DNA from 3 places in the Abyssisolibacter sp. ZYX002 genome. Region 3 is predicted to be linked to each of the others. Evidence: riboswitches for the same ligand, from Rfam matches in the RefSeq annotation. Region 3 holds a riboswitch; each other region holds the start of a gene.
What was found. A riboswitch is a leader RNA that binds a small molecule or an ion and turns the genes downstream of it on or off. The one in region 3 is predicted to bind cobalamin.
Positions count from the first base shown of each region.

Region 1: linked by a shared signal. The riboswitch ahead of P3X86_RS00655 (cobyrinic acid a,c-diamide synthase CobB) and the one ahead of cobT (nicotinate-nucleotide--dimethylbenzimidazole phosphoribosyltransferase) in region 3 are both predicted to bind cobalamin.
Region 2: linked by a shared signal. The riboswitch ahead of P3X86_RS00110 (helical backbone metal receptor) and the one ahead of cobT (nicotinate-nucleotide--dimethylbenzimidazole phosphoribosyltransferase) in region 3 are both predicted to bind cobalamin.

Region 1 covers NZ_JARMXH010000001.1:151,107-155,865, forward strand. The annotation lists gene P3X86_RS00640 (M4 family metallopeptidase) at 1-1,221, opposite strand, end outside; gene P3X86_RS00645 (hypothetical protein) at 1,725-2,690, shown strand; gene P3X86_RS00650 (cold shock domain-containing protein) at 2,893-3,090, shown strand; cobalamin riboswitch at 3,184-3,361, shown strand; gene P3X86_RS00655 (cobyrinic acid a,c-diamide synthase CobB) at 3,479-4,759, shown strand, end outside.
Region 2 covers NZ_JARMXH010000001.1:25,031-29,789, forward strand. The annotation lists gene P3X86_RS00100 (aminopeptidase) at 1-1,093, shown strand, start outside; gene P3X86_RS00105 (hypothetical protein) at 1,251-2,114, shown strand; cobalamin riboswitch at 2,289-2,494, shown strand; gene P3X86_RS00110 (helical backbone metal receptor) at 2,595-3,830, shown strand; gene P3X86_RS00115 (FecCD family ABC transporter permease) at 3,848-4,759, shown strand, end outside.
Region 3 covers NZ_JARMXH010000001.1:1,098,652-1,103,410, reverse strand. The annotation lists gene P3X86_RS05005 (tRNA threonylcarbamoyladenosine dehydratase) at 1-259, shown strand, start outside; gene P3X86_RS05000 (SoxR reducing system RseC family protein) at 271-693, shown strand; gene P3X86_RS04995 (thioredoxin family protein) at 708-1,028, shown strand; gene P3X86_RS04990 (serine hydroxymethyltransferase) at 1,136-2,365, shown strand; cobalamin riboswitch at 2,377-2,553, shown strand; gene cobT (nicotinate-nucleotide--dimethylbenzimidazole phosphoribosyltransferase) at 2,637-3,683, shown strand; gene P3X86_RS04980 (deaminase domain-containing protein) at 3,962-4,759, shown strand, end outside.

The sequences.
Region 1 (4,759 bases), 950 kb from region 3:
AAATTCGTGAGCAACAACATCTAGAGCGGATCCAAAAGAACCAAAACTCTCACCGTCGCCATCACCAAATAGCATTTGACGACCATTCCAGAATGCATTGTTTTTACCACTTTTATTGTCATAGTAATGAACAGAACTTTTTATATTACTGTTTCTATTATCAAACCCTTTTCTACCGAAAGTATTGTAATAGAAATCATATACTTTTGCAAGATTTGAATGAGCATCAACTGCAACTCTTTCATTCATGGCATTGAAATTACCAGTTGTATTTTTTACTCTTGCTCCTGGTTGAGTAGCATTTAAAATATTATTAAGAGTATAAGTTTCAATAACAGCACCATGAGTAGTATCGTATAAGTAGTAGTAACTATTTTGTTCATACCCATTAAGAGATACTGTATCACCAAAGCTATTTGTTCCGCTACAAGTTACACTACCATTTGCAACAGCGTTATATGAATCAACGATGCTACCACACGTTAAATCAACGAATATTTTGTAGTTAGCTGGATATGGTTCGTTAAATTGGAGTGTGACAAGGTTTACTAAATACCAATTGTCTTTAAATTCATATAGATAGTGCTGAGTTTGTGGCTTTGATATTAATTTAGAGTCAATAGAGTCAATGTTTAAAAATTCTTTCGCTTTGGCTATACATTCTTCGTCAGATAAAGTAATATATTTACTCCATTTAACAGTATCAATGCCTATGTCAGGTTGTAGAGCACCGTTTAGTGCATACACTTCGTTATTTTTATCGGTATGAACTACTAGTTCTTTTCCATAGAGAGGGATACCATCAATCTCTTGAATAATTTTATAGTGAGTCATATTGTATTTATCTTTAAATGATTTATTAAGTTTATATTTACCAGAGTTAATATTAAATAAAGCTTCATTGTTTTTTACAAAGTCAATAGCTTGCTGACTAGATTTGATTTTTTTATCAGAATTTAGACCTTGTACAAAGTTAGGGATGCTTTTTTTCTTATTCCAATGAACTTGAAAATCTACAGAATTTTGACTGGTGTTTTTGCTTTTTCTTTGCCATTTCTCTAAGATTTGTTTTTGTTCAATTCGATTAGATTGAAAGGGTTGGTTAGCTTGCCCAGTAATCTGTTGTTGTATTTGTTGATTGATTTGTGCTGCATTTGCTGGAACAACTTGAATAAATAATGCTACCATTAATACTAAAATTAATAATCTCTTATATCTCATTAATGAGGCCCCCTTATAAATTGTGTGAATATTTCGTATATATATTTTACAATTTACGACAATATAATACAATATGCGGGGCGTGAATATGTATTATGATGACATGAAAATACATAAATTAAGTCAAAAATCAATAAAAAAACTACATATTCAAACATGAAAATTCATCGGACTACAGCAAAAAAGTGAGATGTAAATTTGATAAATCCAATGAGGAGAAAGTACATTATGAATTTAGAATGAGAATATGAAGAACAAAAAAGAATTCACTGATATACTAGAAAGACCATCAGCTAATCAACTTTAGTTATAGTATTTTAAACAAGATAACAATATATCAGACATGAAAATTCATAAATATAACACGAAAATATATATTTAGTCAAAAATCTATGTGTAAAATTGTATATATTAACTATGAATTTTTTAACTGATGGTTACAGTGTAAGTGTGATAACTTCTATAACTTGAAAGCATATAATGAATTAGAAGGAGGTTATGGAATGTTTTATGATTTTAACAATTATTACAATAATCCCTATATGAATTATTCAGGATTAGATTCAGGTGGTTCAAAGCTATTGTATAACAATGGTAGTAAATTAACACCTCTCAACAAAACAATAGTGACTCCAGGGTACAGAGCAGAGGTAGGAGAAGGAGGTGGGGGAAGCCCTGTTCCAATTATATTTCCTCAACCAGATCCAAATTGGTATTACTATGGTTATCCAGGAACGGTTAAAGCAGGTAGTGCTGATGGTGGTCTAGTAGAGTATATACCTGTAAGTTTTTATGCTAGAAAGAGTGGGAAACTATACTTTGGCTTTAATCAAATTGATATATATAAGGGATATTTAAATAGTCAAGGGCAATTTGTAGAAACAGTTGGGTCAAATGGAACTTACTATAATCAAGGAGATTTTGTATTTGCAATTTTACTAGATAAATATGCTGGTGCAGCACAGGGTTCAAAGGTGCATAATGAATCTTATTGGAATTTATTATCTGAAATATCAAACATACAGCCAGGGCAAACTTATACAAAGTCTGTAGCAGTTACTTCTGGTGTTACTACACAGGAAAGTAAGACATTTTCAAGCACAGTAGGTTCAACAGTAGGATTTAAAGCTGGATTTGAAGGGTCTGAAATATCCGCATCATTATCTGTATCACTTACAAATTCTTTCTCAACTAGCGTGTCTATATCTACGCAAATTACAGTGACAGATACGGTTAATTTCCAAGCACAACAAAAACCACAAAGGGCAGCGCTTTATCAATTTATAGAAAAATACAGAATAGTACCAGGAGGTCCAATTCAAGGGTGGAGAGATTATTTAAATGGAACTTCTACCGAAGAAGCAAGATGGTTTAGTAATCAATTTGTTTGTAGCGTTGAGCCTCCACCTGAATTCCCTTATCAAAGTAGGTATTTTGCAACATCTTTTGTATTGGAGCCTGATAAGTAGAATGATATAATAAATAGAAATAAAATTTTCATATTTTTTATGAAAATGCAAAATAATGCTTGTAATTAAGCCAAAATAGTATATACTATAATTATAACTTTGATTCAATAATAAATAGTGATGTATGAATAAACTTGCTTCAAATTTTTTATTCATAGATGCTTTATAGGAATTAAAGAATAAAAATTTTGGAGGTAAAGATATGACTGGAACAGTAAAATGGTTTAACAGTGAAAAAGGATTTGGATTTATTACTACAGAGGAAGGAAACGATGTATTCGCACATTTCTCACAAATCAACAAAGAAGGATTCAAAACATTAGAAGAAGGCGAAAAAGTTTCTTTTGATATAGTTGATGGACCAAAAGGACCACAAGCTGAAAATATTACAGTAATATAATTTTGAAATTCTAAGGGTGTCTAATTAGACACCCTATTATAATGCGAAACTTGACTTTATAATATGATATGTATTAAAATAAAGCTATATTAAAACTGAATATTAGTAAAAGGTTCTCTTTATAAGAAGAGCTAAGAGGGAAAGTGGTGAAATTCCACTACAGCCCCCGCTACTGTAAACATGACGAAATCTAATATCCACTGTGCAAATGGGAAGGAAAGAGAGTAGAATGATTGTAAGTCAGGAGACCTGCCTTTTATCTGGTTAGTATTACTACTTCGGTGGGAGGTAGGTGGTATTTAGCTTTATATGCTTATATAGAGATTTAGAGTATGTGCACACCTATTTTTTAGGTGTGTTTTTTTATATTTATTAAGGTGGTGATGATTTGGCAGGTGTTATTATAGCTGGAACAAATAGTGGGGTAGGAAAGACAACGATATCAATGGGAATAATGAAAGTGTTATCCCAGGAGATGATAGTTCAGCCATACAAAGTTGGACCAGATTATATAGATACTGCGTATCATACATATATAACGAACAGAAAGAGTAGAAATTTGGATTCATGGATGTTAACAGATGACGTTATAAAATATCTATATAATAAAAATAGATTAGGTAGTGATTTTGCAGTCATAGAAGGAGTAATGGGTTTATATGACGGAGCAGAAATAGGAAGTGATATAGGGAGTACAGCAAAAATAGCTAAAATACTCAAATTACCTGTGGTATTGGTCGTGAATGGAGGTGGTTTATCTCAAAGTATAGCTGCTATAGTAAAAGGATATGCAGACTTTGATTCACAAATTGATATAAAGGGAGTAATATTTAACAATGTGAGTTCGGATATTCATTACTATATATTAAAAGAAGCCGTAGAAACCTATACGGATGTAAAGCCACTGGGCTATATGAAGAAAGTTGAGAATATTAAGTTATCTAGCAGACATCTAGGGTTAGTACCATCTTTTGAAAATGAAACATTAGATGGATTACTAACAGAGTTAGCGCTACATGTAAAAGAGACCATAGATATAGATGGATTAGTTAAGTTAGGCAAAGAATATAACAAGACTGAAATCAAAAGCAATCATGTTAAATCTGTATGTGAAAGTTATAAAGGGCTTAGAGTAGCGATAGCAAAAGATGAAGCGTTTAATTTTTATTATCATGATAACTTAGATTTATTCTTAGAAAATGATATAGAGATAGTAACGTTTAGCCCAATACATGATGAGAAGCTACCAGACAATATTCATGGATTAATGTTTGGTGGAGGTTTTCCTGAGGTGTTTGCAAAGGAGTTAGAACAGAATGAGACCATGAAAAACAGCATATTAGAAAAATTATCATCAGGCATACCATATATCGCAGAATGTGGAGGGTTGATGTATCTATGTAATAATATATATGATTTCGACTCAAACAAATACAAAATGGTTGGATGGTTTGATAAAGATTCATATATGACAAAAAGACTACAACGTTTTGGGTATGCGGAGCTTGAGTTAACTGAGAAATGTATATATGGAGAAGAGAGTGATAAAGCAAGAGTACACGAGTTTCATAGATCAAAAGTAGATGAAGGTGGTAAAAAAGTATTCAGATTGAAAAAATACAGAAAAAATAAAATTACAAAAGAGTGGAACTGTGGATATGAAAAGGGA
Region 2 (4,759 bases), 1.1 Mb from region 3:
AAAATTAGCACAGAACTTAGTTAATTTTTCAACTAAAGTGAAGAAGGGTGAAAAAGTATTAATATCAACAGGCGGGACAAGCGCTTATCCACTTATAAGAGCTATAATCAAGGAAGTTTACAAAGTTGGAGCATATCCATTTGTACAATTAGCCAATAGCGCTATAAGTAGAGAATTGATGCTGGGTGCAAGCGAAGAACAATTAAAGCTTAAATCTGATTTAGATCTCGCAAGAATGAAAGAGATGGATGTGTATATCGGAATAGGAGCAGGAGATAACAAGAATGAAACAGCAGATGTTCCAAGTGAAAAAAAGCAATTGATGTTTAAATATGCTAGACCAGCATTAGATCAAAGAGTTAATCATACAAGATGGGTAGTTTTAAGATATCCAAACAACAGTATGGCTCAAGATGCTAACACAAGTTTAGAGAGTTTTGAAGATTTCTATTTTGATGTTTGTACATTAGACTACGATAAAATGTCAAAAGCTATGGATAGTTTAGTAGAGTTGATGAACAAAACAGATAGAGTTCATATCAAGGGCGAAGGAACAGATTTAACATTTTCTATCAAAGATATTCCTACAATAAAATGTGCAGGAAATTATAATATACCAGATGGGGAAGTATTTACAGCGCCAGTTAAAGATTCTGTAAATGGTACTCTTACTTATAATTGTCCAGCAGTCTATCAAGGGTTTACATATGATAATATTAGATTGAAGTTTAAAGATGGTAAAATCATAGAAGCTACGGCAAATGATACTGAGAAGATAAATAAGGTATTTGATACAGATGAAGGAGCAAGATACGTAGGAGAGTTTGCAATAGGAGTTAATCCATATATAATAGAGCCTATGAAAGATACACTATTTGATGAGAAGATTATGGGAAGCTTCCACTTTACACCTGGTAAAGCATATGATGAAGCACCTAACGGAAACACATCAGCAATACATTGGGATTTAGTATGTATACAAACTCCTAAGTACGGCGGAGGAGAAATCTATTTTGATGATGTATTAATCAGAAAAGATGGTAAATTTGTTATACCTGAGCTTGAATGCTTGAATCCAGAAAACCTTAAATAAAGCTATAAATACAGAAAAGTCCAAGATGCAATTTTATCTATGGGCTTTTTTTATTTAGAATAATTATATTGATACAAACTTGACAATATTAACCAAATCAATTACATTTATACTCAAAAGATTATTTGCTTAAATAATAAGGAGATGAGTATAGCTTATGCTAAGAAAGTTATTGATTTATATTTTGCTTACTGCGATAATATTAATAGTTACAGGATGCACAACCCAGAGTAACAAAGAGGTAAGTGTAAAAGAAGAAATTAAAATTACTGATGAAGAAATACTGCAAATAGCAAATAAAGATGCTAAAGAAGAATGTGATAATATAAAAAACGTAAGTATATTTAAGCGCTATAAAAATTACACAGCGTTAATTGAAGTAATACTAGATAGTAATAGACAGTTATTTATGTATTATAATCTTAAAACAAATATAGTATGCTGGGTGCCGTCTGGTACGATGTTTGTGGATTCGTGTAAATTTATTAATGATTATTGTTTTGAACTTAAAATGACTGGTTATAGTTCTGAATTCTATTGTAGTTACGCTCCTTATAAAAAGCATTATAGAATAGCACTTGATGAAGAAGGAAACTATGAGGTAATAGGCTACAATAAAGATATATGGATTCCATTAGAGGAGTCTATAGATTTTGGTGAAGGCGGGAAATTTGTTAATTATGATTTGAAAGACATACGTATATCAAGTTATGGATTACAGTTAGAATTTGACAGGGATAATAACGCATATTTAGATTTTAGACCACGTATAGTTACTGGTTTTAATAACGATAAATTTATCATAGAATTACATGATACAAAGGTTTCAGATAAACAAAAAATATATAATCTAATGAATTATAACGATCGTATAAGTGACATACAGATAGTTGAAGAAGGTAAAAACACTAGATTGATATTGACATTGATAAATGACATGAAGTTCTATAGGATAAAATCTGGATATAAGATTGAATTTGAGTTTCATACTGATGCTGATGGTTTAGTTGAGGTGAGTTAATAATAAATTTTATTTTATCCATATATAATTACTATGGTGATATTTTGATACCTTATGGTAGAGAATAAGATACACAAAGAACTAACATAAAACCAGTATATAATACTTAATATACACAGATGTAATTCATCTTTGCATTGACAAAAGGATAAAAGTTAAACTATACTATATATATAATCAAATAATCTAAAAGGTGCTATGAGGGATGTAAATAGAAACAGCCCCATAGGTAAAAGGGAAAAAGGTTAGAAGCCTTTGCAGCCCCCGCTACTGTATGTAGAGATGAGATTCTTAATAACCACTACTCAAAATATGAGTGGGAAGGATAGAATCAAAGATGACCTACAAGCCAGGAAACCTGCCTTATGGATAATAAAACTAGTGCTTCGGGAGGAAGTATGTTGTTAAAGAAAACACATATTTCTAATGTGTTATTTTTTTGCAAATAACCTCCAAGCTAAATAAGAGAGGAGTTTTAAATTGAAAAGATTTACAAAACTATTTACACTGTTTTTAGCGATAACATTTTTATGCTTAAACATAGCATCACCAGATGTTTTTGCGAGTAGTGAGAAACAAAAAGATTATATTATTAAAGGCTGTAGAGCTTACATATCAACAGATGATGTTAGTAACTATGGTGTAAAAGCAAAAAAAGAAGGTAACAAAGTAAAAGTTTATAATAGTTACGTGACTATGGAGTTTAATATAGACTCAAACAAAGTGAGTATTAATAATATCAATGTAACTTTAGATTGCAAAACATTCGAAGAAAAAGGTAAAGTATACGTACCTTATAGAATGTTACTAGAGACACTCAATTATAAATTAACGTGGTTATCTACCACAAAATCAGTATCTTTTAGTAAGCAATCAGGAGATACAACAAAATATCCATTGACAATAAAAAATGGAGAGAACAAGATTGTAATAGATAAAGAGCCACAGAAAATAGTATCATTAGCGCCAGGAGTAACAGAAAAGCTATATGAACTAGGTGCTTTTGAAAAATTAGTAGGTAGAACACAATATTGTAAGTATCCATCAAAAGTTAAAGATATCAAAAACGTAGGGACTTTGTTTGAACCAAACATTGAAACTATAATAGACTTAGAACCTGATTTAGCATTGGCAGAAACACACTTTAAAAAAGAGATATTAGATAAATTGAGTCAAGCTGGTATAGCTTCAGCATCAGCTAAGACACCAGTGAGCATAGAAGGTATATATGATCAAATGCTGTTAATGGGGAAAATAGTAAATAAAAATTACGAAGCAAGAGCGTTGGTTTCAAGCATGAGATCAAAAGTTCAAAAGATAAAATACGTTTTAAATAATAACAGCAATAAAAAAAGCATATACTATGTTGTTGGAACAGGGCAACACGGCGAATATACAGCAGGAAGTGATACATTTATAGCAGATATGATAAGAACAGTAGGAGCAACAAATGCTGCAGATGATGTAAAAGGCTGGAAGTATAGCGTTGAAAAGATAATAGATAATGATCCAGACATACTAGTAGGTAATAAGACTAATATAGATAGCATGATAAACAGTAGCAATTTTAGTATATTATCAGCTATAAAAAATAAATCCTACGAAAAAATTGATTCGAATATATTGGAACTATCAGCACCAAGAGCAATTAATATAGGTTTGAAGATGTTATTTAAAATGGTACATGGTGATTTAGTAAATGAATTAGGATTCTAAGATGAAGCGGTGATTTGATGTCATATAATAAAAATAAAAGGAAAAACCATATAGTGATACTAATGCTGTCAGCAGTATTAGTATTGCTTATGTTTAGCGCAGTATCTTTAGGAACTGTAAAAATACCAATAAAAGATGTTGTGAAGATAACCATTAACAAACTTGAATTCTTAAATATAAACATGGATATGTCTAGTATAAAAAAATCAGCCATATTTATAGTATCTGAGGTAAGATTACCTCGAGTACTAATGTCAGTTATATGTGGAGGAATACTTGCAATAGTAGGAGTAGCATATCAGGCTATATTTAAGAATCCAATGGCAGATCCGTACATAATGGGATCATCATCAGGAGCAGCATTTGGTGCTACGGTAGGTATAGTGCTAGGAGTGAGTAATAGTTTTATGGGGCTAGGAATAATAAGTATACTAGCTTTTGCTGGAGCGCTAGCCACTACCATAATTGTTTATGGTTTAGCTAGAAGAGGTAGTAAAATATCAACCACTTCAATATTATTAGCCGGTATAGTTATGAGCTCGTTACTTTCTTCAGCAATATCATTAATGATGATTTTTAATCAAAGAGATCTCGGTAAAATAATAGGGTGGACTATGGGTAGTTTTAATGGAACTAATTATAGACAGATATTAATAGTAATTGTACCTGCAATAATAGGGTTAGTTATATTGATATCCTTAACCAAGGAACTTAATGCATTATCTATAGGAGAAGATAGTGCGCAAAGTTTAGGGGTAAATGTAGAGACTACTAAAAAAATAGTGTTAGTAGTAGCATCCTTACTAGCAGCTTGTGCAGTATCTGTAAGTGGCATAATAGGATTTGTAGGATTGATAGTTCCACATCTTTTGAGATTGATTTTTGGTTCGGATCATAGGGTATTGATGCCAGTATCAATTGTAGGAGGA
Region 3 (4,759 bases):
GCTAAATCCGACCATGCTTAGAGTAGCAGATATATATAACACTAGCATTTGTCCATTAGCTAGAGTTATGAGAAGAGAACTACGTAAAAGAAATATAAAAGATTTAAAAGTAGTCTACTCAACAGAAGAAGCAATATTGAGAGAAGAAAACAAACCTAAAGATGGCAGTAGGCCAGTGACAGCGAGCATTTCATTTGTTCCATCAAGTGCAGGTCTGATAATAGCATCTGAGGTGGTTAAAGATATAATTAAGAAGTAAGGAGAATGAACATGAAGCAGATAGGCTATGTATTTGGTGTAGAAGGCAAAAGGGCTATAATAGACGTAAAAAGAGTGTCTGCATGTGGCGAAAACTGTGCAGATTGTAGTTCCTCATGTAAGATGCCAACAGTACGAGTAAATGTAGAAAATACACTAGAAGCGAAAAAAGGTGATTATGTAGAAATAAGCTCTGAGAGTAAAACAATCTTAAAATACACATTTTTAATATATGGAATACCATTAATCATAATGTTAGGAGCAATAGCAATAAGCATGGCTTTATTAAAAAAAGTAGGATACACGAATGATTCGCTTAGTCTAGTAATAGGGTTATTGTTTTTAGGACTATCTTACTTTATATTAAAGCGAGTAGATAATAATGCAAAAGGAAAGATAGAGTTTAAGATGACGAGGATTATGAATCAAAAATAATAGGAGGTGTATTTTTGGTAGATGATTTAAATATAAAAGATATAAACAATATCATATTTAAATCAGATAAAATAGTTATAATATGCTTTTATTCTTCAATTTTTAAGCCTAGTTTAACTACTATAGAGTACATATCAGAAGCGGTTAAAAAAGATAACCAATTTGATATATATAAAGTTGATTATTATAAACATAAAGAAATAGTTAAAAATTTCGAGGTAATAACAGTTCCAACCATAATCTTTTTTAAAGAGGGTAAAGAAAAATATCGTACTTCAGGTTCATTTAAAGAAAAACAAATAAAAGATATAATAGGATTTGTTAAAGTTTGTTAACATACTGAAATTTTATGATTGTAACATATTAAAAAATGATATAATCTATAGTGGACAGATACTATAGGAATTATAAAAACTAAACTTTTTAAGGAGGAACTGCTTACATGGAATTTAAAAGAGTAGCTAATTACGACCCTGAAATTATGAAAGCTCTAAACAACGAGATAGATCGTCAAAAAAATGGATTAGAGTTAATAGCTTCTGAGAACCTCGTAACAGAAACGGTTATGGAAGTGATGGGAAGCCATTTAACAAACAAATATGCAGAGGGATATCCAAAAAAGAGATATTATGGTGGATGTGAATTTGTTGATGAGGTTGAAATACTTGCAATAGAGAGATTAAAAAAGCTTTTTGGTGCAGACCATGCTAATGTTCAGCCTCATTCAGGATCAAACGCTAATTTTGGAGTTTATTTTTCAGTTCTAAAACCTGGAGATAAAGTTTTAGGTATGAATCTTAGCCATGGAGGACATTTAACACATGGTAGCCCTGTAAATATGTCAGGAGCATACTTTGATTTTGTAGCTTACGGAGTAGATAAAGATACAGAAGTATTAGACTACGAAGAAGTTAGACAACTGGCATTAAAAGAAAAACCAAAATTAATAGTGGCTGGTACAAGTGCATATCCTAGAATAATAGATTTTGCAAAATTCAGAGAGATAGCAGATGAAGTTGGAGCGTACTTAATGGTAGATATGGCACATATAGCTGGTTTAGTCGCAGCAGGATTACATCCTAGCCCAATACCATATGCTGATTTTGTGACAACTACAACTCATAAAACACTAAGAGGACCAAGAGGTGGAGCAATACTATGTAAAGCTGAGTATGCAAAGATGATAGATAAAGCTATATTCCCAGGAATCCAAGGTGGACCACTAATGCATGTTATAGCAGCTAAAGCAGTAAGCTTCAAAGAAGCATTACAGCCAGATTTTGTAGATTATCAAAAGCAAGTAGTAAAGAATGCCAAAGTTTTAGGGGAAGAGCTAGTAAAAAGAGGATTTAAATTAGTATCAAATGGAACAGACAATCATCTAATATTACTTGACTTAAGAAATAAAAATCTTACAGGTAAAGAAGCAGAGAAAAAGCTAGAAGCTGTAAGAGTTACAACAAATAAGAACACCATACCATTTGATCCACAAAGTCCATTTGTAACAAGTGGCCTTAGAATAGGTACACCAGCAGTTACGACTAGAGGGCTTAAAGAAGAGGATATGGTAGAAATAGCTCAGATAATAGATGATACGTTGACAGAAAAGAGAGATTTAAAAGAAATAGAAAAACAAGTATTAAATTTATGTGACAAATATCCGATTTATTAATATAATAATTATAACCAACAAAGTCTATAGGTGCCTTGAAAAAGGAGAATAGGGAATAGAGTGAAAATCTCTAACGGTCCCACCACTGTAAGGTGGAGCGATATAAAAGATATCACTGGATTCAGTCTGGGAAGATTTATAGAGCAATGAAACCAAGTCAGGAGACCTGCCTATAAGGCTATATATTCATGAGTAATGGTAAAGTTCATGGTTTATTTGATGTACTTCAAATAAGCCGTGAACTTTTTTATTTTACAAAAGGAGGATAAAAATGAAACTACTAAATGAAACATTGAAAAAAATCACATCACTAGATGAAGAGGCAATGAGCATAACAAGAGAAAGAATCGACAATCTAATCAAACCAATAGGTAGCATGGGAAAGCTTGAAGACATAGCAGTAAAATTGTCAGGGATAACAGGAGAACTTCATCCCAAAGTAGATAAAAAAGCTATCATAGTATTAGCAGGAGATCACGGTGTGTGTGAAGAAGGAATCGCAAAAAGTGATCAAATAGTTACAGCTATGCAAACCATAAACTTTACTAAAGGACTGACAGGAGTATGTGCAGTAGGTAAACTAGTGGGTGCAGATATCATATCAGTAAATGTAGGAGTTAAGCATGAGATAGACAACAAAGATGTGATAAATAAAGTCATAAGAAGGGGAACAAACAACATAAAAAAAGGCCCTGCAATGAGCAGAGAAGAAGCAATAAGGTCAATAGAGATAGGAATAGAAGTAGCGATAGAACAGATTAAAAAAGGTAAAAACATACTAGCAACTGGAGAGATGGGCATAGGAAACACAACACCAACAACAGCGATACTAAGTGCTATAGCAGGATATACACCAGAGGAAATAACAGGAATAGGAGCAAATTTGCCTGTAGAGAGATTACAAAACAAAATAGATGTTATTAAGACAGCTATAAAAGTAAACAAACCAAACCCAAGTGATGCAATAGATGTATTAGCTAAAGTAGGAGGATTTGAAATAGGAGCAATGGCAGGAGTGATGATAGCTGGTGCAGCATATAAAACACCGGTAGTGATAGATGGTTACATATCCACAATATCAGCAATATTAGCATGTACATTGGAGCCTAAAGTTAAAGAGTATTTACTACCATCACATAAATCACACGAAAAAGGAGCAAAGTATGCTACTCAGTATCTTGGATTAAATCCAATGCTAGATATGGACATGAGACTAGGAGAAGGTAGTGGTGCAGCTTTAGCGTTTAATATAATAGAGTCAGCAACCTATATGAATAAAGAAATGATCACATTTGCTGAAGCTGGTATCCAGCCCTAATGAGTACACATATTAACAATTTAACTAATAAAAAATCAACTAGAAGTTTTAGTTGATTTTTTTATTTTGCGTTTTATATGAGTTTTTTGATTGTGAATCAAGCCAAGAATTAGAAGTATACAAATTGGAAAATAATGATATCAAATTAATGAAGATATAAAATAAAAAATATTGACAATTTTACAATAAAATATTAAAATATATTTAAATGTAGCAAAAAATGTAATTAGTTACAAGATTTAAGTGATTTAAAACCAAATTAAAAGGAGGAATGTATAATGTCTAAAAAGTTTATATCTATTTTATTATTGGTATTATTACTTATTAACCCAGTAAAACTTCAAGCAACTGATACAAAAGGTATTGATTCAACGCTAGAAAACACACTAAGTAGTACAAGTTCTGGTATTGTTATATCTGATCTTACCAGACCAAGTGTAAATGGTCCAGATCATCCAGATGAAGACAAAAATGATTACGATAAAGGTGAAATAAAAAAGGTAGATGATGTAAGTGTTGCGACTGAGCAAGAAGTTGCAAAGTTACTTGACCAAGAGAACATAACACTTAAAAATGGTCAAAGGATTTCTGTCGCGGATTTGAGAGAAAAATTAGGTGATAATAGAGATCCTGCCTCATTTGAAAGAGCTATCATAGAGTTGAGAATTGAGCAGTTACATGGAGATAATCTCCAACAAAAGGATCAATTAAGTAAAGATGTAGGCGATTTTAAAGCAATGATGAAAGATTATGTAGCTAAAAAAAGTTATACACAAGGTAATTATGCAAGTGCTGAAGTACATGTAGGAGCTTTTAATGGAAACGTTAGAGCATGGAGTCGCTTAAATAATAAAGAATATCTAACAAATAATCCGGGCAAACCACTATCTACACCTGAAAATGTAAAAGTATTTATTGATAAAAATAATATTGCGCTTCTTAGGCCAGAGGAACAACGTGTATTTAAAACACTTTTAGATCCTTACGATCGTGCTGTTGATACAGAGGCTAAAATTTTAGAATTTGTAGCAAATATATTAGGTGATAGTTATAAAGTAGAAGGTACCTTAGATTTA